DNA from 3 places in the Streptomyces sp. NPDC050842 genome. Region 1 is predicted to be linked to each of the others. Evidence: riboswitches for the same ligand, from Rfam matches in the RefSeq annotation. Region 1 holds a riboswitch; each other region holds the start of a gene.
The links. A riboswitch is a leader RNA that binds a small molecule or an ion and turns the genes downstream of it on or off. The one in region 1 is predicted to bind cyclic di-AMP.
Positions count from the first base shown of each region.

Region 2: it holds a riboswitch for cyclic di-AMP, as region 1 does, so the genes downstream of both, ACIBG6_RS26750 (M23 family metallopeptidase) here and ACIBG6_RS16990 (M23 family metallopeptidase) in region 1, are expected to answer to the same signal.
Region 3: it holds a riboswitch for cyclic di-AMP, as region 1 does, so the genes downstream of both, ACIBG6_RS36930 (peptidoglycan DD-metalloendopeptidase family protein) here and ACIBG6_RS16990 (M23 family metallopeptidase) in region 1, are expected to answer to the same signal.

Region 1 covers NZ_JBITGA010000005.1:17,262-26,668, forward strand. The annotation lists gene ACIBG6_RS16965 (MFS transporter) at 1-13, shown strand, start outside; gene lhgO (L-2-hydroxyglutarate oxidase) at 188-1,372, shown strand; gene trmB (tRNA (guanosine(46)-N7)-methyltransferase TrmB) at 1,475-2,269, shown strand; gene ACIBG6_RS16980 (PrsW family intramembrane metalloprotease) at 2,339-3,703, shown strand; gene ACIBG6_RS16985 (aldo/keto reductase) at 3,710-4,657, opposite strand; gene ACIBG6_RS16990 (M23 family metallopeptidase) at 4,724-5,944, opposite strand; cyclic di-AMP (ydaO/yuaA leader) riboswitch at 5,956-6,103, opposite strand; gene ACIBG6_RS16995 (PP2C family protein-serine/threonine phosphatase) at 6,305-7,573, opposite strand; gene ACIBG6_RS17000 (MFS transporter) at 7,688-8,917, opposite strand; gene ACIBG6_RS17005 (PLP-dependent cysteine synthase family protein) at 8,914-9,407, opposite strand, start outside.
Region 2 covers NZ_JBITGA010000008.1:127,973-137,379, reverse strand. The annotation lists gene ACIBG6_RS26775 (alkaline phosphatase family protein) at 1-76, opposite strand, end outside; gene ACIBG6_RS26770 (DUF5998 family protein) at 76-672, opposite strand; gene ACIBG6_RS26765 (GNAT family N-acetyltransferase) at 711-3,731, opposite strand; gene ACIBG6_RS26760 (HPr family phosphocarrier protein) at 3,907-4,188, shown strand; gene ACIBG6_RS26755 (GntR family transcriptional regulator) at 4,359-5,042, opposite strand; gene ACIBG6_RS26750 (M23 family metallopeptidase) at 5,238-6,020, opposite strand; cyclic di-AMP (ydaO/yuaA leader) riboswitch at 6,033-6,196, opposite strand; gene ACIBG6_RS26745 (M16 family metallopeptidase) at 6,398-7,765, opposite strand; gene ACIBG6_RS26740 (M16 family metallopeptidase) at 7,792-9,144, opposite strand; gene ACIBG6_RS26735 (DNA topoisomerase (ATP-hydrolyzing) subunit A) at 9,326-9,407, shown strand, end outside.
Region 3 covers NZ_JBITGA010000016.1:15,542-24,948, forward strand. The annotation lists gene ACIBG6_RS36910 (STM4013/SEN3800 family hydrolase) at 1-198, shown strand, start outside; gene ACIBG6_RS36915 (STM4012 family radical SAM protein) at 195-1,541, shown strand; gene ACIBG6_RS36920 (STM4011 family radical SAM protein) at 1,549-2,421, shown strand; gene ACIBG6_RS36925 (SGNH/GDSL hydrolase family protein) at 2,408-3,202, opposite strand; gene ACIBG6_RS36930 (peptidoglycan DD-metalloendopeptidase family protein) at 3,353-4,414, opposite strand; cyclic di-AMP (ydaO/yuaA leader) riboswitch at 4,419-4,575, opposite strand; gene ACIBG6_RS36935 (tyrosine-protein phosphatase) at 4,970-5,791, shown strand; gene ACIBG6_RS36940 (DUF6126 family protein) at 5,798-5,953, opposite strand; gene ACIBG6_RS36945 (helix-turn-helix domain-containing protein) at 6,005-6,661, opposite strand; gene ACIBG6_RS36950 (aspartate aminotransferase family protein) at 6,737-8,122, opposite strand; gene hpnH (adenosyl-hopene transferase HpnH) at 8,145-9,167, opposite strand; gene ACIBG6_RS36960 (1-hydroxy-2-methyl-2-butenyl 4-diphosphate reductase) at 9,175-9,407, opposite strand, start outside.

The sequences.
Region 1 (9,407 bases):
CGCGCCGGTGTGACGTCCGGCCCGGCGACGTCCGGCCCCGGCCTGGGGTCTGTCCGGCCTGTCCGGTCCTGATCCGCCGGGCAGGACCCGATCCACGTGACCTGCGTCTCGTGCGCTCTCGCGAGGTTTCGCGGGATTGTCAGTGGGCCAGTGCACTATCGGGGGTGGGAGGTGACAGGTGGCGCCGGTGTTTGACTGTGACGTGCTGGTGATCGGCGGCGGGATCGTCGGTCTGTCGACGGCGTACGCCCTGACGCGCGCCGCCCCCGGCACGCGGGTCACGGTCCTGGAGAAGGAGCACGCCCCCGCGCGGCACCAGACCGGCCGGAACAGCGGGGTGATCCACAGCGGGATCTACTACCGGCCCGGCTCGCTCAAGGCGCGGTACGCGGTCGAGGGCGCGGCCGAAATGGTCAAGTTCTGCGCGGAGTGGGGCATTCCGTACGAGGTGACGGGGAAGCTGGTCGTCGCCACCTCGCGCGACGAGCTGCCCCGGCTGCACGCGCTCGTGCAGCGCGGCAGGGAGAACGGCATCCCGGTGCGGGAGCTCGGACCGGCCCAGATCAGCGAGTACGAACCGCGGGTGCGGGGGCTGGCCGCGATCCACGTCGGCACGACCGGCATCTGCGACTACACGGCCGTCGCCGAGCGGCTCGCGGAGGCCTCGGGGGCGCGGATCCTGTACGGGGCCGAGGTCACCGTCATCGACCGGCGGCCGTGGGGCGTCGCCGTGCGGACGGCGGACGGGCGGATCGTGCGGGCACGGGTCCTCGTGAACTGCGCCGGGCTGCACTGCGACCGGATCGCGCGGCTCGCGGGCGACGATCCGGGGATGCGGATCGTCCCCTTCCGTGGCGAGTACTACGAGCTGGCGGACCCCTCGCTCGTGCGGGGGCTGGTCTATCCCGTGCCGGATCCGGCGTTCCCGTTCCTCGGGGTGCATCTGACCCGGGGCATCGACGGCGGCGTCCACATCGGGCCGAACGCGGTGCCGGCGCTCGCCCGCGAGGGATACGGCTGGTCCGTCGTCCGCCCGCGCGAGCTGGCCGCCACGCTGGCCTGGCCCGGATCGTGGGCGATAGCCCGCGACCACTGGCGGTACGGGGCGGGTGAGCTGCGACGCTCGCTGTCGAAGCGGGCCTTCACGGAGGCGGTACGGAGACTGCTGCCGGTGGTGGAGGAGTCCGACCTGCGGCGCGCGGCGCCGGGGGTGCGGGCGCAGGCGGTGCTGCGGGACGGGACGCTGGTCGACGACTTCCTGATCCGGGAGGCGGCGCGGACGGTGCACGTGCTGAACGCGCCTTCGCCGGCGGCGACGGCGTCGCTGCCGATCGGGCGGGAGGTGGCCCGGCGGGCGCTGGCGCGGTTGTAGCTCCGCGGGTGGTCTTCTTTCCGGGGCTCCGCCCCCGGCCCCCCGAGGCGGCAGCTTCGCGCCGCCCTCACCATGTGCGGTGCGATCGTAGAATCGGACATTGTGTCCGAGCAGCCAGAGAACAGCCCGCAGTCCGCCGCCGAACCCGTCCAGCCCGTCGCGCGGCGGGGCAGTCGGATGTTCGCCCCCGGTGAGGGGCCCCTGCCCGATCCCGCCGGGGCTCATCACGAGCGGCGGATCCGGAGCTTCCAGCCGCGCCGCAGCCGCGTCACGTACGGGCAGGCCGAGGCCATGCTCAAGCGGTGGCCCGACTGGGGCCTCGACATCGACGGCAAGCGGGTCCTCGATCTCGGCGAGATGTTCGACGGGCTTCCGGTCGTCCTGGAGATCGGCTTCGGCATGGGCGAGGCGACCGCGCAGATGGCCGCCGCCGACCCCGGCACCGGCATCCTCGCCGTGGACGTCCACACCCCCGGCCAGGGCAACCTCCTCGGCCTCGCCGACCGGAACGGTCTGACCAACGTCCGGGTGGCCAACGGCGACGCGATCATCCTGCTCCGCGAGATGATCGAGAAGGACGCCCTCGACGGCTGCCGCGTCTACTTCCCGGACCCGTGGCCCAAGGCCCGCCACCACAAGCGGCGCCTGATCCAGCCCGAGTTCCTCAGCCTGCTCGCGACCCGGCTCAAGCCCGGCGGCGTGCTGCACTGCGCCACCGACTGGGAGTCGTACGCCGAGCAGATGCTGGAGGTCCTCTCCGCGCATCCCGACTTCGAGAACACCCGCGCCGACGGCGGCTTCTCGCCCCGCCCGGACTTCCGGCCCGTCACCCGCTTCGAGGGGCAGGGCCTGGACAAGGGGCACGTCGTGCACGATCTCCTCTTCCGGAGGAAGTGACAGGAAGAAGTGACAGGGAGTACGTCACTCCTTCGCCCGGTGTCGGTGGGGGTCGTTAGGGTCGCTCACGTGTCGAACCCCGTCCCCGCCGAAGCCGAAGCAGCAGCCGAAGCCGCAGCGGCAGCCGCAGCGGCAGCCGCAGCCGTCCCGCACCGGGACACCGACGAGCCGGCCTTCCCGGCCGCCGCCGACCGGTCCCAGTGGCGCTACCGGCCCCGCCGCGCCTTCTGGCGCAGCCGGCTGTTCCGGGCCGTCGTCGTGATCACCGTGCTCGCGACCTGCGCCCTGTTCATCCTGGCGCTGGTCCGCGAGCAGACCGGCACCCAGGGCTTCCTCGTCGGCCTGGGCCTCGCCGTGTTCCCCGTACCGCTGCTCATGGCCGCGTTCCGCTGGCTCGACCGGGTCGAGCCGGGCCCCTGGAAGAACCTGCTCTTCGCCTTCGCGTGGGGCGCCTTCGCCGCCGCGCTCGTCGCGATCCTGGCGAACACCTTCGCGGTCCGCTGGATCGCGACGGCCACCGCCGACCCGGACTCGGCGGACACCCTCGGCGCCACGGTGATCGCGCCGGTCGTGGAGGAGACCGCGAAGGCCGCCGCGATCCTGCTGCTGTTCCTCTTCCGCCGACGGCACTTCGGCGGACTCGTCGACGGGGTCGTCGCCGCCGGTTTCACCGCGACCGGCTTCGCCTTCACCGAGAACATCCTCTACCTCGGCAACGCCTTCGGGGAGGACCAGGAGTTCGGCTCCTCCGGCATCGGCTCGGTGACCGCCGGAACCTTCTTCGTACGGGTCGTGATGTCGCCGTTCGCGCATCCGCTCTTCACCGTGCTCACCGGCATCGGCTTCGGCCTCGCCGCGCTCGCACCGCGCGGGAAGCGGGTCCGGCGGGTGCTGCTGCCGATCACCGGACTGCTGCTCGCCATGGGCATGCACGCCGCCTGGAACGGCGCCGCCACCTTCGGCGGACCCCTCGCCTTCTACGTGGTGTACGCCTGCTTCATGGTCCCCGCCTTCGGCCTGCTGACCTGGCTTGCCGTGTGGAGCCGGCAGCGCGAGCTGCGCACGATATCCGGGACGCTCCCGGCGTACGCGGCGGCCGGCTGGCTCTCCCCCGCCGAGCCGCTCGCCCTCTCCTCGATGCGCGCCCGCCAGGTGGCGCGCGCCTTCGCCGCCCGGACGTACGGCGCTCCGGCGGCGCGGGCCGTCGGCGAGTACGAGTCCTTCGCGACGACCCTCGCGTTCCTGCGGGACCGGGCCCGGCGCGGCACGGCCGGACCCGATTTCCCGGCGCGGGAGCAGGAGCTCCTGCACCACCTCTGGCAGCGCCGGGCGGTCGCCTCCCCCGCGCTCACGTACGCGGCGCGGGCGACCGGCCGGGTGTGGGCGCCGCCGCAGTATCTGGACTACGGCGGCTACAACCCCTACCGCAGTTAGGCGGAATCAGACTGCCGAGGCCTTCGTCAGGAGCGTCAGGTCGGCCTCCGTCAGGGTGAGGTCCGCGGACGCCACCAGGGCCGGGAGCTGCTCGACCGTACGGGCCGAGGCGATCGGCGCGGCGACGGTCGGCCGGGAGGCCAGCCAGGCGAGGGCGACGGTGGCGAGCTCGGCCTCGTGGGCCTCGGCGACCGCGTCGAGCGCGGAGAGCACGGCCCGGCCCCGCTCGGTGTCCAGGTGTTCGCCGGCCCCGGAGGCGCGGACGCTGTCGACGGTGGCACCGGGGCGGTACTTGCCGGTGAGGAAACCGGAGGCGAGCCCGAAGTACGGGACGGCGGCGAGCCCGGCGCTCTCGACGGTCTCCAGGAGCGGACCCTCGTAGGTGTCGCGCGAGACCAGGTTGTAGTGCGGCTGGAGCGCGACGTACCGGGCGAGGCCCTCGGCCTCCGCGAAGTCGAGGGAGGCGCGCAGCCGCTCCGGGGAGATGTTGGAGGCGGCGACGGCCCGCACCGTGCCGTCCTTCACGAGCTGGTCGAGGGCGGTGACGATCTCCTCGACCGGGACCGACTCGTCGTCGAAGTGCGTGTAGTAGAGGTCGATGCGGTCGGTGCCGAGGCGGCGCAGCGATTCCTCCACGCCCGCCTTGATGGTGGTGGCGGAGAGCCCCTTGAAGCGGGGGTGGGCGCCGACCTTGGTGGCGACGACGATGTCGTCGCGGTTGCCGCGGGAGGCGAGCCAGCGGCCGATGACGGTCTCGGACTCGCCGCCCTCGTTGCCCTCGGCCCAGGCGGAGTACATGTCCGCGGTGTCGACGAAGTTTCCGCCGGCGGCGGCGTAGGCGTCGAGGACGGCGAAGGACTGTGCCTCGTCGGCGGTCCAGCCGAAGACGTTGCCGCCCAGGGCGAGCGGGAAGACGTGCAGATCGGAAGAGCCCAGCGTGCGGAGAGAAGTCATGGGTTCGTCAACCCTCCGCGCCGCCGGGCCTATTCCGCGCTGGGCGGATCAGATCGGCAGGCGGGATCAGATCGGCAGGCCCTTGGAGCGGAGCCAGGCCGCCGGGTCGATGCCGTCGCCGCCGGAGGTGTGGACCTCCATGTGGAGGTGGGCGCCGGTGACGTTGCCGGTGGCGCCGACGCGGCCGATCGTCTCGCCGGTGGTCACGGTCTGACCCGCGCCGACCGTCATGGAGGAGAGGTGCGCGTACCAGACCTCGGTGCCGTCCTCCAGCTCCAGGACGACCCGGTAGCCGTAGGAGCCGGACCAGCCCGCCGACTTGACCGTGCCGCTGTGGACGGCCTTGAGCGGGGTGCCCGTGGGGGCGGCGAAGTCGAGACCGGTGTGGTAGCCGGAGGACCACATCGAGCCGGACTGCATGTAGGTGGCGCTGACGGAGTACGAGGAGAGGGGCATCGAGTAGCTGGCGGCGAGCTGGGCGAGGCGCTCGGCCTCGGCCTCCGCGGCCTTCCGCTCGGCCTCCGCCTTCGCTTCCGCCTCCGCCTTGGCCTTGGCTTCCGCTTCGGCCTTGGCCTTCGCCTCGGCGGCCGCCTTCTCCGCCGCCTCTGCCTTGGCCGCGGCCTCGGCCGCCGCCTTCTCGGCCGCGGCCTTCTCGGCGGCGAGCTTCTCGGCGGCGTCGGCGGAGGCCTGCTGCTGCTCGGCCTGCTGGAGGATGCGGGCGCGCAGGATCTCGCCCGCGTCGGCCGTGCCGGCGGCGGTGGCCGTCGCGGTGGTCTCGGCGGTCCCGGTCTGCGTGGTGTAACCGGCCTGGGTGGTCCGGGCGGTCGCGGCGGTGCCGTCCGCCTTCTCGCCGGCCGGGGTGACGTACGTGGCGGCGGTGAGCGGGTTCGGGTTGCCGCCGGTCCGGTCGATGGTGTCCTGGATGCGCTGGTCGGCGTCGTCCGCGTCGTCGGCGAACAGCTCGCCGACACCGGGGAGGTCCTCGGCGGCCGGGAGGTTCAGGTCGGCGAGGTCCGGGAGGTCCGGGAGCGATATCGCGACCGGCGGCTTCTCCTGCGCGGTGGCGAGGCCGCCCGCACCGACGGCCGCGATGACGCCGACGCCGAGGACGGTGGAGGAACGGGCGAAGTTGGAGCGCTGCTTGACGACCCGGTGCCGGCCGCCGGAGCGGCTCTCGGCGCGGAGGGTTCCCTCGGTGGGGTTCCACTCGGTGTCCGGAGCGGCAGGACCCGCACCACCACCGAAGGCATCGAAGGGGGCTTCGGGTGCGGGAGTGTTGGACGCCACGAAGGCGCGCTCCTTTCCTTCCTTCTCGCCTACCGGGTTAGCTGACGGGTTCGGAGCAGGAAGGTCTCCTACGGGCGCGGTCGCACAAGGTGCGAAGGGCCCGATTCACCCCAAGTAGTGGTTCCCCGGTTCCTTTTCAGGATTCGGCGCGTGCGCACGGTGCCGTCTCTTGCGACGGTTGTGACGACCGCGCTGCGTTATCGAACGTTAATAGACAGGGGGGTCCGATTCCAAGCTGTTCCCGGTGATCATTCATTGAATTGGTGGGGAATCGCCCGAGTTGACCGCCCTTCAGCAAGAGACGGCCAAACACTCGCGATCTGACGTTATGTCAATTGTTATCGCAGCGACACCCCGCGACTACGCCTGGTGACCGGGGCGGATCGGGGGCGCTCCCGGTGACGCCGGCGGCACCACCGGCATCGTCCGGCGCCGCTCCTGCTGCCCCGTCGCGGGCCTGCTCAGCGCGAGCAGCGCCATGTCGTCCGTCGACCCGCCACCCGTGTGGAGCCGTACGTCGTCCACGAGGGCGTCGAGCAGTTCCTCGGGTCCCGGGAAGATCCGCCCGGCGAGGCGGGACGCCGGGTCGTAGAAGACGCCCTCCGTGTTCCGCGCCTCCGAGAGGCCGTCCGTGTAGAACAGCAGCGTCGCGCCCGGCGGGTACGGCCGCTCCTCGGCCCGGTCCGGCCACGCCGCCAGCTCGCCCATGCCGAGCGGCAGCGCCGGCTCCGCCGGATCCAGCACGTCCAGGTTCCCGTCCGCGTACAGCAACAGCGGGGGCGGATGGCCGCGGTTGACGACCCGTACGCTCCCGGCCCCGCGCACGCTCCCGGCGTCACCCTCGCCCTCGCCCCCGCCCGTCCCGTCGGCGCGCGGGATCTCCGCCAGGACGGCCGTCGTGAACCCCTCGAAGGCGTCGAGCCCGTCCCTGCGGGTCCCCTCCCGGGCCAGCGCCCGTTCCAGCCGCTGCGCCACCCCCTCCAGACTCGCCTCCTGCTCGGCCGCCTCCCGGAACGCCCCGATCACGACGGCGACGGCCTCGACCGCCTCCATCCCCTTGCCGCGCACGTCCCCGACGACGAGCCGCACCCCGTGCGGCGTGTCCTGCACGGCGAACAGGTCACCGCCGATGAACGCGTCCGCCTGGGCCGCCTCGTAACGGGCCGCGCACTGCAGCCCGCCGATCCGCTCGGCAGGCGTCGGCAGCACCGCCTTCTGCGCGGTCTCCGCGATGACCCGGGCGGAGGCCAGCCGCTCGCCGCTGCGCCGCACGACCCGGTTGACCAGCATCGCGAGCGCGGAGACGGTGACGACGGTGAAGACCTCGGTGAGGGACGGGACCTGGGTCGCCGTGCCGTTGTAGACGTGCAGCCCGACGGAGGCGAGGACGGCGGCGATCCCGGTGAGCAGGGTCGTGAGCGTCGAGAAGAACGGCGCGGCGATCAGCGGGGCGGCGGAGAAGAGCGGCGCGGCCGTGTACGTGGCCGGCGTCGACAGGTCGAAGACGACACCGCCCACGATGATCAGCGGGGGCAGCGCCCGGAGGAACCGCCGGGCCCGTCCGTACGTGCCGGGGCGGCCCTCTCCGCCCCGCCGCCCGCGACCCGCTGCTCCTCGGGGGTGCCCCACCTGTGCTCTCCTGCCCGGTCCGTACCGGCCACGGTGTTCTCGTACCGCGCCCTCCCAGGGTGGCCGCCGCCGCACCCGGCGGCGACCCCCGTGGGGCCGACTGGCGTACGCCCCCTAAGGGGCTTCCGGCGCCGGCGGCTCCGCGAGACGTCCGCCGCGGGCGAGGAGGGCGACCGCCCCCGCGCACACCAGACCCACCGCGCACAGCGCCAGCCACGGCACCGCCGACCACCCCGTGACGTCGAGCAGCGCGCCCGTCGCCAGGTTCCCGAGGGTGATCCCGATCCCGCAGACCGTGTTGTAGAGCCCGTAGTGGGTGGCCACCCAGCGCCCCCGGGAGAGGGCGACGACGGTGTCCATCTCGTACGGGTAGAGCACGGCGTTCGCGACGGCCAGGACCGCCGCGCACAGCAGCAGCCCCGCCACGCCCCTGCCCAGCGCCGCCGGGACCAGGAAGGCCCCGCCCATCAGCGCGAGCCCGAGGACCAGGCACCGCTCGCGGTCGAGGCGGCGCCGGCACCAGGCCGTGATCCGCAGCTGCCCGGCGAGCGCGACCAGCGCCGAGACGACGAACAGCGCCGTCGTGAGCCCCGTGCCCTCCGCCGCGAGCGGCAGCGCCAGATAGACCTGGAACGACAGCACGTACGAGCCGGTCATGGCGAGGGAGAAGAGCCAGAACGTGCGGTGGGAGAGGACCGTACGGAACTGCCCCCGCCCGTCCTCCCCCGCCGAAGGCGCGTCCCCGCCGCGGACGGGCAGATGCCGGAGCTGTACGAGGGTCAGGCCGGCGAACAGGACGGCCGCCACCGTGCACGTCAGCCGGAACGACACCCCGGTCAGCGCCACCCCCACGAGCGGCCCGAGCAGGATGCCGGCCTGGTAGTACGCGTGGAACAGCGCGAAGGCCTGCACCCGCCGCTCCTCCCCCGCCTCCGCCGCGAGGCAGGCCCGGACCGCCGGGTTGAACAGCGCCCCCGCGAGCCCGGTCGCGAGCGAGGCGGCGATCAGCATCGGCAGCGACTGAGCGAAGGCGAGCGCCCCGAAGCCGACCGTCCGCAGCGCGCAGCCGGCGACGATGAGCGGCTTGAAGCCGAGCCGGTCGGCGAGCGCCCCGCCGACCAGGAACATGCCCTGCTGGGAGAGGTTGCGGGCGCCGAGGACGAGGCCGACCGACCAGGCCGCCATGCCGAGCCCGTCCGCGAGGTGCGCGGCCAGGAACGGCATGAGCATGTAGAAGCCGAGGTTGATGGTGAGCTGGTTGAGGAAGAGCAGCCGCACGGCCGGGTCGAAGGTGCGGCTCTGCTTCCAGACGCCTCCCTGGGGAGGCGCGGTCGTGGTGCTCAACGCCCCAGCCCCCGCCGGTCCAGGACCCTGCGGGTCCAGCCGTCGACGGGCGTGTCCGCCTCGTACGCGACGGGGTCCTCCCGCACCGGCCCGTCGAGGAGCCCGTGCGCCGCGCAGAACTCGTCGTTGAAGACCGTGTCGAAGTACCGCTGCGGCCCGTCGGGGAAGACCGCCGCGATCCGCGTCCCGCGCGGCCGGGTGCGGGCCAGCCACCCGGCGACGAGCGCGACCGCGCCCACGCTCCAGCCGCCGGTGGCGAACTGACGCGAGGCCAGCCGGCGGGCCGCCCGTACCGCCTCCGCGGGAGCCACCCAGTGGACCTCGTCGAACGCCCCGTGGTCGACGTTGGCCGGATGGATGGAGGAGCCGAGGCCGCGCATCAGCCGCTCCCCGGCCGGGAGACCGAAGACGGTGGAGTTCACCGAGTCCACCCCGACCAGCTCCAGGGCGGGGCTGCCGCCGGCGCGCAGCGCGCGGGAGATCCCGGCCG
Region 2 (9,407 bases), on a different contig from region 1:
GCACCGGCGCGGTGTCCGGGGACAGCGGGACCGGGTCGTCTGGCCAGCCGTGGGACACGGCGGTGGGCTGGACCATCAGCGCGCGGTGGCGGCGGTGGCCGCGATGGATTCGGAGAGCGCCTGGGCGAAGGCGAGGGTCTGCCGGACGGTGTCCGGGCCGTCGCCGGCCTCGCTCACCCGCAGGCTGAGGTCGTCGGCGGTGGCGTTCCCCGTGTAGCCGTGGTCGGCGTCGCAGTTGGCGTCGCCGCAGGCGGCGGGCTCCAGGTCGATGCGGGAGACGGCGCCCCAGCCGATGGTGAGCACCACCTCGCGGGGCAGCGTGCCCGGCGTGTACGACTCGGGGTTGGCGACGACACGGCTGACGACGACCGAGGAGATCCGGTCGAGCTTCACGGACTCGGTGGACGTCGTGGCGTACGGCGTCGGGGAGCTGGTGTCGGCGGCCTGCTCGTCGGTGTGGCTCACGATGAAGCGGTGCGCCGTCAGGACGAGGACGGTGACGTGGCGCCGGACCTCGTTCGCGTCGAACGTGGTCTCCTGGTGCACCACGTACGACGCCACGGCCTCGCCGCCGACGGCGGCCTCCACCGCCTCGGCCACGAGGGCCGGGTAGTAGCCGCTGCGCTCGATCGCCGCGCGCAGCCCCTGGGTCGTCGTACCGCTCTTCGCCATGGACTCCATCCTACGGGGCCCTGGGCCCCCTCAGAGCCTCAGTAACTCGGCAGGCGGCGTGGGCCGAGGTCGGTCCGGGGCGGGGGCGGGGCCAGCCGGACGGTGGCTCCGAGGACGGAGAGTCCGCCCGGGGCCACGACCACCGGCTCCAGGGAGACCGCCACCACCTCCGGGTGGTCGTCGACGAGCCGGGAGACCCTGAGCAGGAGTTCCTCCAGGGCGGGGGTGTCGACCGGGGCGGATCCGCGCCAGCCGAAGAGCAGCGGGGCGGTGCGGATGGAACGGACGAGCTCGGCGGCGTCCCGGTCGGTGGCCGGGACCAACCGGTGGGCCGTGTCGCCGAGGAGCTCGGAGGCCGCGCCGGAGAGCCCGAAGGAGAGGACGGCTCCGACGGCGGGATCGATGGCGGAGCGGACGAGGGTGTCGACGCCCCGGGGCACCATCGCCTGGACGACGGGCTGGAGCTCCTCGGGCTTGCCGAGGACCTCGGTCACCTCGGCGTAGGCGGTACGGAGCTGCTCCTCGGTGGCCAGGTCCAGCCGGACACCGCCGAGGTCGGGGCGGTGGCGCAGGTGGGGCGCGGTCGTCTTGAGCGCGACGGGGTAGCCGAGCCGGCGGGCGGCCGCGACGGCGTGGTCGGGGGTGGGCGCGGGGAGGGTGGGCAGGACGGTGATCCCGTACCGCGAGAGCAGCTCCCCCGCCTCCGCGGTGTCGAGGGTCACACCCCGCGCGTCCGTTTCGCCGCCGTCGCCGCCGTCACCGAGCACCCGCTCGATGAGCGCCGCGGCTCCTGGCTCGTCGATGTCCTCGTACTCGGGCACCCGTCCGGGCTCGGCGGCCTGCCGCCGCCACTGCCCGTACCGCACGGCCTCGGCCAGGGCCCGCACGGCGCGCTCGGCGGCGGGATAGGCGGGGATGGTGGCCTGCCGGCCGGGGGTCGGGTCGGCGGTCGACGCGACGGCAGGATCGGGGGCGGCAGGACCGGCGCTCGGGGCGGAGCCCGGGTCGGCGGTCTCCCCGGTGGCCGGGGCGGCGGCCGGGGCGGCGGTGCCGGTGACAGCTGCCGTCGCGGGGCGGGCCGGAGCCGATGCCGTACGGGTCCCAGCCGGCGCCGGCCTCGTGCCCGTCGGCGCCGGCCTCGTGCTCGTCGCGACCGCGAGGGCCTCCGCGAGGCCGCCCATCTCGACGTGGACGACGACGACGGGCTTCGCCGGGGCGGGTACGGACGCGACGGCCTCGCGCAGAGAGGCCGCGAGGACCTCCCCGTCGCCGGACTCGGTGGCGCCGTTCTCCCCGACCCAGGGGATCGCGGTCACCACGACCGCGTCGGACGTCTCGTCCGCGAGCGCCGCGGCCAGCGCGTCCCGGAAGTCCGCCGGGCCCGCCGCGGTCGTCAGGTCGAGCGGCCGCAGCGGGCGCAGTCCCTCGGTCAGGCAGGCGTCGTACGTGAGGAGGCCGAGCGACTCGGAGTTGCCGAGGATCGCGACCCTGGGCCCGGCGGGCAGCGGCTGGGCGGCGAGGAGCAGTCCGGCGTCCACGAGTTCGGTGACGGTGTCGACGCGGATCACCCCGGCCTGGCGCAGCAGCGCGGAGACCGTGGCGTGCGGGATGCGGGTGACGGGCACCCGGTGGCCGGGCGGCGCGCTGCCGCTGTGCCGGGCTCCCTTGACGACCACGACCGGCTTGACCGCCGCGGTGCGGCGGGCCAGCCGGGTGAACTTCCGGGGGTTGCCGATCGACTCCAGATAGAGGAGGACGACGTCCGTACCCGGGTCGTCGTACCAGTGCTGGAGGAAGTCGTTCCCGGACACGTCGGCGCGGTTGCCGGCCGAGATGAAGGAGGAGAGCCCCGCGCCGTGCCGGTGGAGGCCGGCGAGGAGCGCGATCCCGATCGCGCCGGACTGGGTGAAGAGCCCGATCCGCCCGGCGGCCGGCATGTGGGGGGCGAGCGAGGCGTTGAGCCGGACGTCCTCGGAGGTGTTGATGATCCCGAACGCGTTCGGCCCGATGATCCGCATCCCGTACGAGCGGGCCTGCCGTACGAGCTGGCGCTGCCGCTCCCGGCCGGCCGGGCCGCTCTCCGCGTACCCGGCGGAGAGGACGACGAGGCCCAGCACCCCGTGCTCGCCGCAGTCGGCGACGACCTCCGGCACGCGCTCGGCGGGGACGGCGACGATCGCCAGGTCCACGGGCTCGCCGATGGCCGCGACGGAGCGGTGGGCGGGGACTCCGTCGAGCTCCGCCGGACCGTCGGTGAGCGCGGCGTTCACCGCGTGGACGCGGCCGGTGAAGCCGGCGCCGAGGAGATTGCGGAGGACGGTCCGGCCGACCCCGCCGGGCGCGCGCCCGGCGCCGACGACGGCGACGGAGCGGGGTGTGAGGAGCCGCTGGACGGATCGCGCCTCCGCCCGCTGCTCCCGCGCGCGCTGGACGGCGAGAGAGCGGACGGTCGGTTCGAGGTCGAGGTGGAGCCGGACGGAGCCGTCCTCGAAGCTCCGCTTCTGGGTGTAGCCCGCGTCCGTGAAGACCTTGATCATCTTGTTGTTGGCAGGGAGCACCTCCGCGGCGAAGCGCCGGATGTCCCGCTCGCGCGCGACGGCCGCGATGTGTTCGAGCAGGGCGGAGGCGACGCCGCGCCCCTGGTGCGCGTCCTGGACGAGGAAGGCGACCTCGGCCTCGTCGGCCGGTCCCGAGGCGGGCATGCCGCGGTCGTCGATGCGGTCGTAGCGGACGGTGGCGATGAACTCGCCGCCCACCGTCGCGGCGAGGCCCACCCGGTCGACGAAGTCGTGGTGGGTGAACCGGTGGACGTCCTTCGCGGAGAGCCGCGGGTAGGGCGCGAAGAAGCGGTAGTACTTGGACTCGTCCGACACCTGCTCGTAGAAGCTGACCAGCCGGTCGGCGTCGTCGGCGGTGATGGGCCTGATGCGCGCGGTGCCGCCGTCCCGGAGGACCACGTCCGCCTCCCAGTGATCGGGATAGGCGTGCTCCGGCGATGGGGCAGGTGCCGGTGATGCCGGTCGATCCGCCGCTTCCGACTGCTCCGACGCGCTCTGCATGGGGCCAGCCTACGGCCGGTGTGCGACACCGGCACCGGTCGCGCGGCAGGTGCGTGCCGTGCAAGGTGAGGAGGACCGAAAGTCGGTGCGGTCCGGGTCGAAGGTCGGCACGAGCACCGCGCATCACATGAGAGACTGGTCTAGACAACCCGCTTGAGACTTGAAGGGCAACACCATGGCTGAGCGCCGCGTCAACGTCGGCTGGGCCGAGGGCCTCCACGCCCGCCCCGCGTCCATCTTCGTCCGTGCCGCCACGGCTTCCGGCGTTCCGGTGACGATCGCCAAGTCCGACAGCACCCCCGTGAACGCCGCTTCGATGCTCGCGGTGCTCGGCCTGGGCGCGCAGGGCGGCGAGGAGATCGTCCTCGCTTCGGAGGCCGACGGCGCCGAGGTCGCGCTCGACCGTCTCGCGAAGCTGGTCGCCGAGGGTCTCGACGAGCTCCCCGAGACCGTCTGACCCCGCTTTCCCCCGTACGACGCGTTCCCCCGTACGACGCGTTCCCCGTACGACGAAACCGCGACACCCGGAATTCCGGAGGTCGCGGTTTTCACATTTCCGGAGCCGGTGTTTCCGGGCAGCCCAAACAGGCTCCGTCGAATTCCTATTCTTTGTATACGGTGCGCGCGTTAATTCCGGCCGCTCGCCGTGTTGACGACATGTTGCGAAACCCTCACACGACCGCGCTCCGGCCTTTTGAGCCGGTGCAGTCCCAACGAGCGCTCCGCGTGCAGCGCCGTCAGCGCCCTGGCCCGCTCGGCGTCGCCGCGCGCGACGGCGTCCACGATGGCTCCGTGCTCGGACCAGGCCTCCACGGGGTGGGCGGGCTGGTCGACCGCGTACATCCAGGCGATCTTGTGCCGCAGCTGGGTGAGCAGCGCGGTCAGCGCCGGACTGCCGGAGGCCTGCGCCAGCGTCTCGTGGAACCAGCCCCCGAGCGAGCGCAGATCCTCGCCCTGGCCGCGCCTGGCCCGCTCCTGCCCCAGCCTGACCAGGCCGCGGAGGACCTTCAGGTGCGCCTCGGTGCGCCGCTGCGCGGCGCGGGCGGCGCCCAGCGGTTCGAGGAGGGCCCGCATGTCGAGCAGATCGGCCGCCTCCTGCTCGGTGGGCTCGGCGACATGGGCGCCGGCATGGCGGCGGGTGACGACGAAGCCCTCGGACTCCAGGGTGCGCAGGGCCTCACGGACCGGGACACGGGAGACCCCGTAGCGGCGCGCGAGCTGCTCCTCGGTCAGCCGCCCGCCCCGCTCGAAGACACCGGAGACGATGTCGTCCCGGATCGCCGTGCATACCGATTGCGCGGGTACGCGCATGTCCGACCTCCGCCTTGGTCCGCGAGAGACAATTCGAGCGACGCATGTTCCGCGTCCGTTCTGCGTCTGTTCCGCGACTCTATTGCAGCAGGCCGGAATTTCCGATGCCCCCGTGGAATCCAGCGATATGTTTCGGTCAGCGAAAAGCCCCGGCTCAGTACGAGCCGGGGCTTTTGCGACGCGATGCGCGAGGTGTCAGAGGCTGACGCCGCGGGCGCGGAGGTAGGAGATGGGGTTCAGGTCCGAGCCGTAGTCGGAGCCCGTCCGCGCCTCGAAGTGGAGGTGCGGGCCGGTCGAGTTGCCGGACGAGCCCGAGATGCCTATCTGCTGGCCCGGCTCGACGGTCTGGCCGACGTAGACCCCGATGGACGAGAGGTGACCGTACTGGGTGTACGTGCCGTCGTTCATCTGGATGACGATGTTGTTGCCGTACGCGCCGCCCCAGCCGGCCTCGACGACGGTGCCGGAGCCGACGGAGACGACCGAGCTGCCGTAGGAGGCGTGGAAGTCGATGCCGGAGTGGCTGCCGGAGGACCAGAGCGAGCCGCCGGTCTTGTAGCCGGTGGTCACGTACGAGCCGGCCACGGGGAGCTGGAAGGAGGCGAGTCGCCGGCGCTCGGCCTCGCGGGCGGCGCGCTCGCGCTCCTCGCGGACCTCCTTGGCACGGGCCTCGGCCTTGCGCTTCGCCTCGGCGCGGGCCTCGGCCTGGGCCTTCGCCTTGACGATGGCCTCGAAGGCCTCTTGCTCCTGGGCGGCGGCCTGGGCGTCGATCCGGTCCGCGAGCGAGTCCTCGGTGATCACCTGCGTGAGGCCGGTGTCCTCGGCGGAGCGGTTGTCCGTGTCGGCGGCGAGCGCCGGGGAAGCGAAGGTTCCGATGACGCCGGTGGTGGCGAGCGTCGCGACGCCGGCGATGCCCACGCTGCGGCGCGCCATCCGGCTCGGACCACGATGCTTCCCGGTGGCACGGGTGAACGCCATGTAGGGGCTGATCCTTTCCTTCCTTCTCGCCTACCGGGTTAGCTGACGGGTTCGGAGCAGGAAGGTCTCCTACGAGCCCCTCCGTACGTGACGAAGGCGCCCGATTCACCCCAGGGACTGTGTGGGTCCCCGGCTCCCCAGGCTCGCGCCTGACGGGGACTCGGCGATGACTGTCCGTTGCCGCGAATGCGGCACGTGCAACTGACGAACAGCCGCACCGACGCTATGGGATCGTCTGTCAATCACCAAACAGACACGCCTGTTTGTAAGACATGCCACAGGGCAGACAGCCACCCTTGCCCTCAATACGGACAAAGCGGAAGGCCTCGACGAAATCATGACGTCGAGGCCTTCCGTCGCCGGGTCGGCGCGTGCGATCAGCCGGTCACCACGGTGACTTCACCGATGCCGAGCGCGCGCACCGGCTCCGCGATCTGTGCCGCGTCGCCCACGAGCACGGTCACGAGCCGGTCCACGGGGAAGGCGTTGACGACGGCCGCGGTCGCCTCGACCGTGCCCGTCTCGGCGAGCCGCGCGTACAACTGGGCCTGGTAGTCGTCCGGGAGGTGCTGCTCGACCTGGTCGGCGAGCGTCCCGGCGACCGAGGCGGCCGTCTCGTACTTGAGCGGTGCCACGCCCACCAGGTTCTGCACGGCCGTCTCGCGCTCGGCGTCGGTGAGGCCCTCCGCGGCGAGGGTCCGCAGCACCTTCCACAGGTCGTCAAGTGCCGGGCCGGTGTTGGGGGTGTCGATCGAGCCGCTGATGGCGAGCATCGAGGCACCGTTCCCCTCGGCGTCGGAGCGGAGCACCTGCCCGAAGGCCCGCACGCCGTACGTGTAGCCCTTCTCCTCACGCAGGACGCGGTCGAGCCGCGAGGTGAGGGTGCCACCGAGGCAGTACGTGCCCAGGACCTGGGCAGCCCAGACGCTGTCGTGCCGGTCGGCGCCGATCCGGCCGATCAGCAACTGGGTCTGGACCGCGCCGGGACGGTCCACGATGACGACCCGTCCGGTGTCGTCGGCCGTGATCGGCGGCATCGGCAGCGGCTCGGCCGGCTCGCCCGTCCAGGCGCCCAGGGTCTCGGCGAGGACCTTGTCCAGGTCGACGCCGGTCAGGTCGCCGACGACCACCGCGGTGGCCGTGGCGGGCCGGACGTACGCCTCGTAGAAGGCGCGGACCGCGGCGGCGTCGATCGCCTCGACGGTCTCCTCGGTGCCCTGACGCGGCCGGGACATCCGGGCCTCGGCCGGGAACAGCTCCTTGGAGAGCTGCTTGGCGGCGCGGCGGGCCGGGTTGGCCGTCTCGTGCGGGATCTCGTCGAGGCGGTTGCGCACGAGGCGCTCGATCTCGGTGTCCAAGAACGCCGGGGCGATCAGCGCCTCGGAGAGCAGCCCGAGCGCCTTGGGCAGCCGGGAGACGGGCACCTCGAGGGAGACCCGCACGCCCGGGTGGTCCGCGTGCGCGTCGAGCGTGGCGCCGCAGCGCTCCAGCTCGGCCGCGAACTCCTCGGCGTCACGCTGGTCCGTGCCCTCGGAGAGCGCGCGGGCCATGATCGTGGCGACGCCGTCGAGACCGGCCGGCTCGGCGTCCAGCGGAGCCGGCAGGAAGAGCTCCACGGCCACGACCTGCTGGCCGGGGCGGTGGCTGGTCAGCAGGGTCAGGCCGTTGGCCAGGGAGCCGCGGTCCGGGGCCGGGAACGCCCAGGGCCTGGCGACGCCCGGCGCGGGCTGCGGGTGGAAGTCCATGCTCGTCAAAGACACGGCAGCGTCGGTCACTGGTCCGCTCCCTCTTCCTCGTCGCTGTCGCTCTCGCTCTGTTCGGTGGCCACCGGCTCGTAGACGAGCACCGCGCGGTTGTCGGGGCGCAGCTTGGCCTTGGCGGCCGCCTGCACCTCCTCGGCGGTGATGTCGAGGACCCGGTCGACGGCCGTGAGGGCGAGCTGCGGGTCGCCGAACAGCACGGCGAACCGGCACAGTTCGTCGGCGCGGCCCGCGACGGTGCCGAGCCGGTCGAGCCACTCGCGCTCCAACTGGGCCTGCGCGCGCTCCATCTCCTCGGGCGTCGGGCCCTCGGCGGCGAAGCGGGCGAGCTCCTCGTCGACGGCGGCCTCGATCTGCGGGACCTCGACGCCGCCGGAGGTCTTGACGTCCAGCCAGCCCAGCGAGGGCGCCCCGGCGAGGCGCAGCAGGCCGAAGCCGGCGGCGACGGCCGTCCGGTCCCGGCGGACCAGGCGGTTGTGCAGGCGGGAGGACTCGCCACCGCCGAGGACCGTCAGGGCCAGGTCGGCGGCGTCGCACTCGCGCGTGCCGTCGTGCGGCAGCCGGTAGGCGGCCATCAGCGCGCGCGCCGGGACCTCCTCGACCAGGACCACACGCTGCTCGGAGCCCATGACGTCGGGCAGCGAGCCGTCACGCGGGGGCAGCTTGCCGTCGTGGGAGGGGATCGAGCCGAAGTACTTCTCGACCCAGGCGAGGGTCTCCGCCGGGTCGATGTCGCCGACGACCGACAGCACCGCGTTGTTCGGCGCGTAGTACGTGCGGAAGAAGTTCCGCGCGTCCTCCAGCGTGGCGGCGTCCAGGTCCGCCATGGAACCGATGGGCGTGTGGTGGTACGGGTGGCCCTCCGGGTAGGCCAGCGCGGTCAGCTTCTCGAAGGCCGTGCCGTACGGCACGTTGTCGTACCGCTGGCGGCGCTCGTTCTTGACGACGTCCCGCTGGTTCTCCATGGACTCGTCGTCCAGGGCCGCGAGCAGCGAGCCCATGCGGTCGGCCTCCAGCCAGAGCGCGAGCTCCAGCTGGTGGGTGGGCATGGTCTCGAAGTAGTTGGTGCGCTCGAAGCTCGTCGTGCCGTTGAGCGAGCCGCCCGCGCCCTGCACCAGCTCGAAGTGCCCGTTCCCGTGGACCTGCTTCGAGCCCTGGAACATCAGGTGCTCGAAGAGGTGGGCGAGGCCCGTGCGGCCCTCGACCTCGTGACGCGAACCGACGTCGTACCAGAGGCAGACCGCGGCGACCGGGGTCAGGTGGTCCTCCGAGAGCACCACGCGCAGGCCGTTCGCCAACCGGTGCTCGGTCGCTGTCAGGCCGCCGGAGCCGGCCTCGGCCGTGGCCGTGTGACCCATGGGCATGTACGTCCCTTCGATCGCGATGTGAAAAAGTCCTGCCACTGTATGCAAGCGCGCCGACACCTCGCGAAGTTCCCGCCCCTTCCGGATGTCCCTCTTCCGGGTCGCGGTCGGCGTTGTCGGTGGCACAGTCCACAATGGTCCGCGTCAGATCAACCTTGTTGGTGAAGGAGCCGCAGCCGCGATGGCCCGCCGCAGCACGAAGACACCGCCGCCGGACGACGCGTACGAGGAGAGGATCCTCGACATCGACGTCGTCGACGAGA
Region 3 (9,407 bases), on a different contig from region 1:
TACGTCGACCGGCACATCGGCCGGCTCTTCGCCGTGATGAGCAGCCGCCGGCCCTGCTTCGCGATCGTCTGCTCGGACCACGGCACCGCGTACGGGGAGGACGGCCACACCGGGCACCGGCTCGGCCACGAAATCGTGTGGACCGTGCCGTACGCGCAGTTCGTCCTGGACGGCCCCGCACAGGAGGCGACGGCATGAGCGACACCGGCACCCCGCGCCCGTACCGCAGCTACGTCTACGCCTATCCGCACAAGACGGCGTACCGCGCGCTCCCCGACCTGCCGTCGCTCGACGCCCTCTGGGCCGCGGAGCCGAAGGACGCGCTCTCCCTCTACGCGCACATACCGTTCTGCGAGGTCCGCTGCGGGTTCTGCAATCTCTTCACCCGCATCGGTGCCCCCGACGAGCTGACGACCCGCTACCTCGACGCCCTCGACCGCCAGGCCACGGCGGTCCGCGAGGCGCTCGGCGACCCCCGAGGGGACAGCGCTCCGGTGCGGTTCGCCACGGCCGCGTTCGGCGGTGGCACACCCACCTTCCTCACCGCCGCCGAGCTGGAGCGGCTCTGCGACATCGCCGAGAAGCGGATGGGGGTCGATCTGCGGACGGTACCGCTCTCCGTCGAGACCTCCCCCGCGACCGCGACCGCCGACCGGCTCGCGCTCCTCGCCGAGCGGGGTGCGACCCGCCTCAGCATCGGCGTGCAGAGCTTCGTGGAGGCGGAGGCACGGGCGGCGGTCCGGCCGCAGCGGCGCGCTGACGTCGAGGCCGCGCTCGGCAGGATCCGGGACACCGGCGTGCCCGTCCTCAACATCGACCTGATCTACGGGATCGACGGCCAGACCGAGGAGTCCTGGCGCTCCTCGCTGGACGCGGCGCTCGCCTGGCGCCCCGAGGAGCTGTACCTCTACCCGCTGTACGTCCGGCCGCTCACCGGTCTCGGCCGGATCTCCCCCGGCGCCGACCGCGAGTGGGACGAGCGGCGGCTGCGCCTCTACCGGTACGGCCGGGACCACCTCCGCGCGCACGGCTACGAGCAGGTGTCGATGCGGATGTTCCGGCGGACGGACGCCGCTCCCCTCGGCCCGGACGACTACGCCTGCCAGACGGACGGGATGATCGGCCTGGGCTGCGGCGCCCGCTCGTACACCTCGGCGCTGCACTACTCCTTCGACTACGCCGTCGACATGCGCGAGATCCGCTCGATCATCGACGCCTACACCGAGACCGAGGACTTCTCCCGAGTCGAGGTGGGCCGGTGGGTCGATGCCGAGGAGGCCCGCCGCCGCCATCTGCTCCAGTCGCTGCTCCAGGCCGAGGGCATGCCGGTCGCCGGCTACGAGGAGCGGTTCGGCTCCTCCCCGTTCGCGGACTTCCCGGCGGAGCTGGCCCGTTTCGAGGCCCTCGGGTGGCTCGACGCGGACGCCCCCGCGGGGCTGCTCCGGCTCTCGCCGGAGGGGCTCGCGTACTCGGACGGGCTCGGCCCGGAGCTGTTCTCGCCGGATGTGCGGGCCGCCATGGCCGCGTACGAGCCGAAGTAGGGAAGCCGTGGATCTGACGCTGCTCTACCGCGGCCCGCTCGCCTCCTGCGACTTCGACTGCCCCTACTGCCCCTTCGCCAAGCGCCGGGACAGCCGTGAACAGCTGCGCGCGGACCGGGCCGCGCTCGACCGGTTCACCGGGTGGGCCGCCGGACAGACCGGCGACCGGCTGCGGATCCTCTTCACCCCGTGGGGCGAGGGCCTGGTGCGCTCCTGGTACCGGCGGGCCCTGGTCGACCTGTCACGGCTGCCGCACGTGGAGCGGGTGGCGATCCAGACCAATCTCAGCTGCCGGACCGACTGGCTGGCGGAGGCGGACCCGGAGACCGTCGCCCTCTGGTGCACGTACCACCCGGGCCAGACGCCGTACGAGCGGTTCCTCGGCAAGTGCCGCGAGCTGGCGGACCGGGGCATCCGGTTCAGCGTCGGCGTGGTCGGCCTGCCCGAGCACCGGGACGACGCCCGCCGGCTGAGCGCGGCCCTGCCGCCGCACGTCTACCTCTGGGTGAACGCGGCCGAGGGGCACACGTACACGGACGCGGAGGCCGAGGAGTGGACGGGGATCGATCCGCTCTTCCCGTACAGCAGACGGCCGCACCGCTCGGCGGGGCTGCCGTGCCGTACGGGCGAGTCGGTGATCTCGGTGGACGGCGAGGGGACCGTGCGGCGCTGCCACTTCGTCAAGGCCGAGCTGGGGAACCTGTACGACGGTTCGTACCGCGCCGCGCTGCGCCCCCGGGCCTGCCCCCTCGGCGTCTGCGACTGCCACATCGGCTACGTCCATCTGGAGACGCTGCCGCTGTACGACGTGTTCGCCGGCGGGGTCCTGGAGCGGATCCCGGCCGGCGGCGTCGGCCCCGGCGGTCCTACAGGGGCATGAGGTCGGGGCGCTTGGCCTCGACGTGGTCGCCCGAGCTCTCGCCGCGCAGCCTGCGCCCGATCCAGGGCACGAGGTACTCCTTGGCCCAGTTGAGGTCGTCGCGGCGGACCTCCAGCGTGCCGCGCGGGGGGCGCGGCGGCCACGGCTGGTCGGGGTCGGCGGGCACCGGCAGGCCGAGGACCTGGGCGGCGCGCAGGGCGACGCGGGTGTGGCCGTCGGGCGAGAGGTGCAGCCGGTCGTCGTCCCAGGCCCGCAGGTCCTGCACGGACTTGAGGGACCACAGGTCGAGGACCGGGCAGTCGTAGCGGTCCGCGATGGACCGGACGTGGGCGGTGTAGGTGGCGATCTTCCCGCGCAGGTGCCGGAGCACGGGGATGTCACGGGTGTCGAAGCCGGTGGTCACCATGACGGTGCCGACGGCGGAGGTCAGGTCGGCGACGGCGCGCTCGAAGCGCTCGGCCACGTCGTCGGGGTCGGTGCCGGGCCGGATGATGTCGTTGCCGCCGGCACAGAAGGTCACCAGGTCGGGGGCGAGTTCCTTCGCCCGGGGGACCTGTTCCGCCACGATCTGGTCGAGCAGGCGCCCGCGTACGGCCAGGTTGGCGTAGCGGAAGTCGTCGTGCTCCGGCAGCTCGTCGGCCAGCAGGACCGCGAAGCGGTCCGCCCAGCCGACGTACGTCCCGTCGGGCCCGGGGTCTCCGACGCCCTCGGTGAAGCTGTCACCGATCGCCGCGTACGACCCGAATGCGTTCTTGTCTCTTGATCTCGAATCGTCTGCCACGGGAGCACATCCTTCCCTTTCGGATGTGACCTACGCGACCGTAAGGAGGGGTTGACGCAGGGTGACATATGCCACCGATAAAGATTCTCCCAAGCCGGAATACGGCGACGGCCCGGCACACACGTGCCGGGCCGTCAGAGAGCGTCCGCGTCAGACGGAGACACCGTGCTGGCGCAGGTAGGCCAGGGGGTCGACGTCGGAGCCGTAGCTCGGGGAGGTGCGGATCTCGAAGTGCAGGTGCGGGCCGGTGGAGTTGCCGGTCGAGCCGGAGAGGCCGATCTGCTGGCCGCCGGTGACGGTCTGGCCGGACGAGACGGAGAGGGAGGAGAGGTGCGCGTACTGCGAGTAGTTGCCGTCGGCGTGCTGGATGACGACCTCGTTGCCGTAGGCGCCGCTCCAGCCGGCGGAGACGACCGTGCCGGCGCCGACGGCGCGGACGGTGGTGCCGGAGGAGGCGATGAAGTCGACACCGGTGTGGTAGCCGGAGGACCACATGGAGCCGGAGGCGCGGTACGGCGTGGAGAAGCCGCCGCTGACCGGGGCGACCCAGCCGGACGCGGAGGTCGAGGCCCCCGACGGCTGGGAGGTCTGCGACGACTGCGACGAGGAGGACTCGGCGGCCGGGGCGGAGGCGCGCTCGCTGCTCCGGGAGGCGCGCGTGGTGTCGCCGTTCTTCTCGGAGCTCTGGGGAGCGGCCTTCGCGGCGGCCTTCGGAGCCGCCTTCGGAGCGGCGGCCTTGGGCGCGGCGGCCTTGGGCGCGGCGGCCTTGGGCGCGGCGGCCTTGGGCGCGGCGCTCTTCGGAGCGGCGGCGGTGTTCTTCGCGCCGAGCGTGAGCTTCATGCCGGGCAGGATCAGCGAGGGGTTCTCGCCGACGACCTGGCGATTGTCCGCGTAGAGCTTCTGCCAGCCGCCGGCGAGGTGGTGCTCGGAGGCGATCTTCGACAGGTAGTCGCCGCTGACGACGGAGTACGTCTTCGGCGCGGCCTTCGCGGCGGCGGTGGGCGCGGCCTGGAGGGCGGCGGGCGCCTTCGCCTGAGCGGCGGCGGCGACGGCCTGGGCGGGGACGGCGGCCGGGGCGGCCTGCTCGGCGGCGTGGGCTCCGGTGGCGCCGAGGAGCGGAAGCGCGACGACGGCGCCTCCCGTGCTGGCGACGACGAGGCCACGCGTGATGGAATTGATCTTGGGACGGCGGTGCTTACCCTTCGCGGGCATGGCGAATTCCTCTCCGGCGCCTACGAGGTGAGCTGTCGGGTTCGGACTGGAGATGCCCGGCCGCGTTCTCACGCGGCTTCACCCCGAGCCGTCCTGTTGTCGCGGGACCGGCGTACTTCCTGGGTCCCCCGCTCCTGCCACGCATGGGATGAGTGCGGATTCCGGACGGTGGCAGGATTCGGCGGTCCGACCGGATTGACGGTGACGCTAGACGAGCGGGGTCGGAGCGAACAAGCCGCAGATTTCCTCCGGCATTACCGGGGACGCAATTCGGGCGGAATTCCGGTCACCCTCCGTCGATGACGGTCCTTCGATTTCCTTTTTCCGTACGGCAATTGCCCGGCGCCTTCGGCCACGATCCGTCACATCTATGACCCTGCTCACGCGGCATCGCCCATCTCGCCTGTAAACAGGGCGCGTTCCCCTTAACGCCTCATTTCGGACAGATCACCCATTCCCGTCCGAGGGGGTGCGCCGACCCTGTCCCACCTGGATGATTGCGCCAGGCACCGATCTCGCATCGGGCCCCCGAACGACGACCCCCCAGGAGCATTCGTGACGCAGCAGCTGCCGCAGGTCCCGCCCACCGAAGCGAACGAACCCGAGCTGGCCGAGGTCCGCAACTTCCGGGACGTGGGCGGCCTGCCGACGACGGACGGGCGCGCCGTGCGGCCCGGGCGCCTCTTCCGCAGCGGCCACCTCGCCCACGCCACCGAGTCCGACGCCGCCTTCCTCGCCTCGCTCGGCCTGCACACCATCTTCGACTTCCGCAACGAGGCCGACCGCAAGGTCGAGGGCGCGGACGTCGAGCTCCCCGGCGTGCGGAACGTGAACATACCTCTCAACGACCCGGCCGACGGCAAGGAGTTCTGGAAGCTGGTGCGCGACGGCGACATCGAGCAGCTGCGGGACATCCTGGGCGACGGCAAAGCGGCGGCCCGAATGTCCGACTCGTACCGGAAGATGGTGGTCCAGCGGACCTCGGAGCACAGCCGGATCCTGCACTCCATGGCCGAGGACAGCGTTCCGGCGCTGATGCACTGCGCGGCGGGCAAGGACCGCGCCGGCCTCTCCATCGCGATCACGCTGCTCGCCCTCGGCGTCGAGCGCGAGGCGATCGAGGCGGACTACGTGAAGTCGAACGACCCGCACCGCCGCTACAAGGTGCGCCGCAGCTCCACCACCGCGGACGCGATGTCGCCCGAGGTGATGGAGCTGCTGAGCCCGCTCTTCGACGCGCGGGTGGAGTACCTGCGGGGCTCCTTCGAGACGATCGAGGCGACGTGGGGCTCGGTGGAGACCTACCTCACGGAGGGACTGAAGCTGGCCCCCGAGACCCGCGAACGGCTGCGGGAGCAGTTCCTCGTCGAGGCGTAGTCCCGCCTACTGGTTCTGCCCGCCCAGCATGAAGAGCAGGTAGAGGAAGCCGGCGAAGAGGTGCCCGGCGACGAGGTACGCGAAGAGGCGGAGGACCAGGCCCTTGGGGAACTTGCCTTCCCCGCGCTCCTCGCCGGTGACAGGTCGTGACTTCTCGGACATCTCGGTCCTTTTCTGACGAAGGGGCACGTTCTCACGAGGAGGCATGCGGGATCAGCGGCGGTGCGGGGTTCCGTCGCCGAGGCACAGCTCGGCGACGGGGCTCTGCATCAGGGTGTGGACGAACAGCAGCTCGGCCCCGCCGGGAGTGGCGGCGCCGATGCGGTGCGGGGTCAGCGAGTCGAAGTGCGCGCTGTCCCCGGGATCGAGGACGTGGACGGCGTCGCCGAGCGCGAGCCGCACCCGGCCTTCCAGGACGTGGATCCACTCCTCGCCGGGGTGGACGCGCACGATGTCGGCCCGGGTGGCGTACGGCACGTGGACGCGCAGGCACTGGAGCGCCCGCCCGGCGCCGCCGGCCTGCCGGTAGATCCAGCCGTCGGCCTCGACGGGATCGGAGCGGCCCGCACGGACGACGGGGTCGCGCTCGGGCGGAGCCTCGCCGAGGAGCTCGGAGACCGTCGTACCGTAGATACGGGCGAGGGCGAGCAGCATCGGCAGCGAGGGTTGCCGGTTCCCCGTCTCCAGCCGGGAGAGGTGGGCCGGCGAGAGGCCGGCCCGCTGGGCGGCGGCCTCCAGGGTGAGTCCCCGGCGGCGGCGCAGGGCCCGCAGCTGCGGGGCGACGTCGGGCAGGACGCCGGAGGCGGCGACATCGGGCGGGACGCCCGGGGTGGCGGGGTCCGGGGAGGTTTCCCCGGGGACGTGGTCCATGCGTCCATTCCGCCAGGATCATGCCTCTGAGGCAAGTTTCTTGCCTCAGAGGCAAGGATCGCGACCTCGTCCGGCTCAGCGCTGCGCGACCGCCTGCTTCACCAGGGTCTTACCGAAGTCCCACATCAGCCCGCCGCCGCCGTGGGCCTCGTCCATGACCGCCGTGAAGGCGGTGACGAACCGGTCCACGTCCGCCTCGTCGATGACCAGCGGCGGGATCAGTTTGATCACCTCCAGATGGTCCCCGGAGACCTGGGTGAGGATGTGGTGCCGCTGGAGCAGCGGCACCACGACCATCTGGGCGAAGAGACCCTTGCGGGCCGCCTGGAGCATGGCCCAGCGACCGCGCAGCCCCAGCGACGTCGGCCGGCCGAACTCGATCCCGATCATCAGCCCGCGTCCGCGGACCTCGTGCAGCAGCTCGTACCGGGGCACGAGCTCCTCGAGCCGGGAGCGGAGCAGCCCGCCGATCCGCCGGACCCGGGCGACCGTGTCCTCGGTCTCCATGACCGAGAGGACGGCGAGCCCGGCCGCCATGGCCTGGGCGTTCGATCCGAAGCTCGCCGAGTGGACGAGGACCCGGTCCATGGACGAGTAGACCTTCTCGAAGATCCAGTCCTTGCCGAGGGTGGCACCGACCGGCACGTAGCCGCCGGAGAGCGCCTTGGCGACGCAGACCAGGTCCGGTTCGACCCCGGCCTCGTGCTGGTACGCGTAGAAGTCGCCGGTCCTGCCGAGGCCGGTCTGCACCTCGTCCACGATGAGCAGCGCGCCGTGCCGGTGCAGCAGCTCCTGGGCGGCGAGCAGGAAGCCGGGCGGCGCCTCCCGGACGCCCTTGCCCTGGATCGGCTCCACGACGAAGGCGGCCACATCGCCCCGGCGCAGCTCCCGCTCCAGGGCTTCGAGGTCGCCGAGGGCGATCGCGGTGTCCGGCAGGAGCGGGTCGAAGCCCTCCCGGAAGCCCTGCTCGCCGTTGACGGAGAGCGAGCCGGTGGTGAGCCCGTGGAAGGCGTGGGCGCAGTAGAGGACCCTGGGCCGCCCGGTGGCGTACCGGGCGAACTTGAGGGCCGTCTCGACGGCCTCGGTGCCGCTGTTGCCGAAGAAGACCCGGTCGAGGTGGGGGCTGTGGGCGAGGAGGCGTTCGGCGAGCAGTCCCGGCAGGGGCTGGCAGTCGAAGCGGGTGAGGTCGGCGAGCTGGGCGTCCAGGACGTCGTGGAGGGCCTTGCGGACGACGGGGTGGTGCCGTCCGAGACCCATCACGCCGAAGCCGGCGAGCATGTCGAGGTGGTCGACGCCGTCGGCGTCCCAGAAGTGGGCGCCCTCGGCCCGCTCGTACACCTTGTCGAAGCCGATGGTGTGGAGCATGCGCGGCAGCTGGTGGTTGAGGTGCTTGGCGTGCAGCTCGTACCGCTCGCCGCCGCGCGCGGCGAGCAGTGCCGCCAGGTCGAACTCCCCGCTCATCGCCCGGTCACCTCCCCCACCCTCACGCGCTGTTTCCGGAGACGGTCTCCCGGATCGCGCGCAGGGACTCCTTGAGGGAACCCATGGTGGCGAGGACGGCCGTGGGCTCGTAGCCGCAGTGCGCCATGCAATTGGCGCAGCGCGGGTCCTTTCCGCGGCCGTACTTGTCCCAGTCGGTGTCCTCGACGAGTTCGCGGTACGTGGGGACGTAGCCGTCGCTCATCAGATAGCAGGGTCGCTGCCAGCCGAAGAGCGAGTAGTTGGGAATGGCCCAGGCCGTGCAGGGGAAATCGGCCTTTCCTTCGAGGAAGTCCAAGAAGAGCGGCGAGTGGTTGAGACGCCAGCGGCGCCGGTTTCCGCCCGCGAAGGCCTTCTTGAAGAGCTCGCGGGTCTGCTCGACGCCGAGGAAGTGCTCCTGGTCGGGGGCCTTCTCGTAGGCGTAGGCGGGCGAGATCATCATTTCGTCGACCTGGAGGTCGTCGTTGAGGAAATTGAGCACCTCGATGATGGTCTGGGGGGTGTCCGTGTTGAAGAAGGTCGAATTGGTGGTGACGCGGAAGCCGCGCCGCTTGGCCTCCTTGATGGCCGCCACCGCCTCGTCGAACACGCCTTCCTTGGCGACGGATTCGTCATGCCGCTCGCGCAGGCCGTCGATGTGCACGGCGAAGGCGAAGTACGGCGAGGGCGTGAACTTGTCCAGCTTCTTGCGGAGCAGCATCGCGTTGGTGCACAGGAAGACGTACTTCCTCCTGGCAACCAACTGGCGCACGATCTCGTGGATCTGAGGGTGCATCAGGGGCTCGCCGCCCGCGATGGACACCATGGGGGCGCCGGACTCCAGGACTGCGCCGACCGCCTGCGCGACCGGCATGCGCTGCTTGAGGACACCCGCCGGGTGCTGGATCTTCCCGCAGCCCTCGCACGCGAGGTTGCAGGCGTAGAGCGGCTCCAGCTCGACGATCAGCGGGAACTTGTCCCGCTTGCGGAGCTTCTGTTCGATGAGGTAGGTCCCGACCCTGATGGACTGACGAAGCGGCATGGCCATAACTCGCTCACCTCCTGGGGAGCAGCAAAGAACGGTGCCATTCGAAGAATGCGGGAAGGACGGCACGGAGAACACGGAAGGCCGATATTCCCCCGCGTACCGTGCCGATCCGGACCAGTTCATGTTCTGGAGCGTCCACGACCACCCGTACGGCCGCAACCGGGCGGGCGTCCGGGCCGCCGCCGAGGCGGCCGGCCTCCCGGGCGGTGCGCAGGGTCGCCGCGGACTCCATGTCGACGG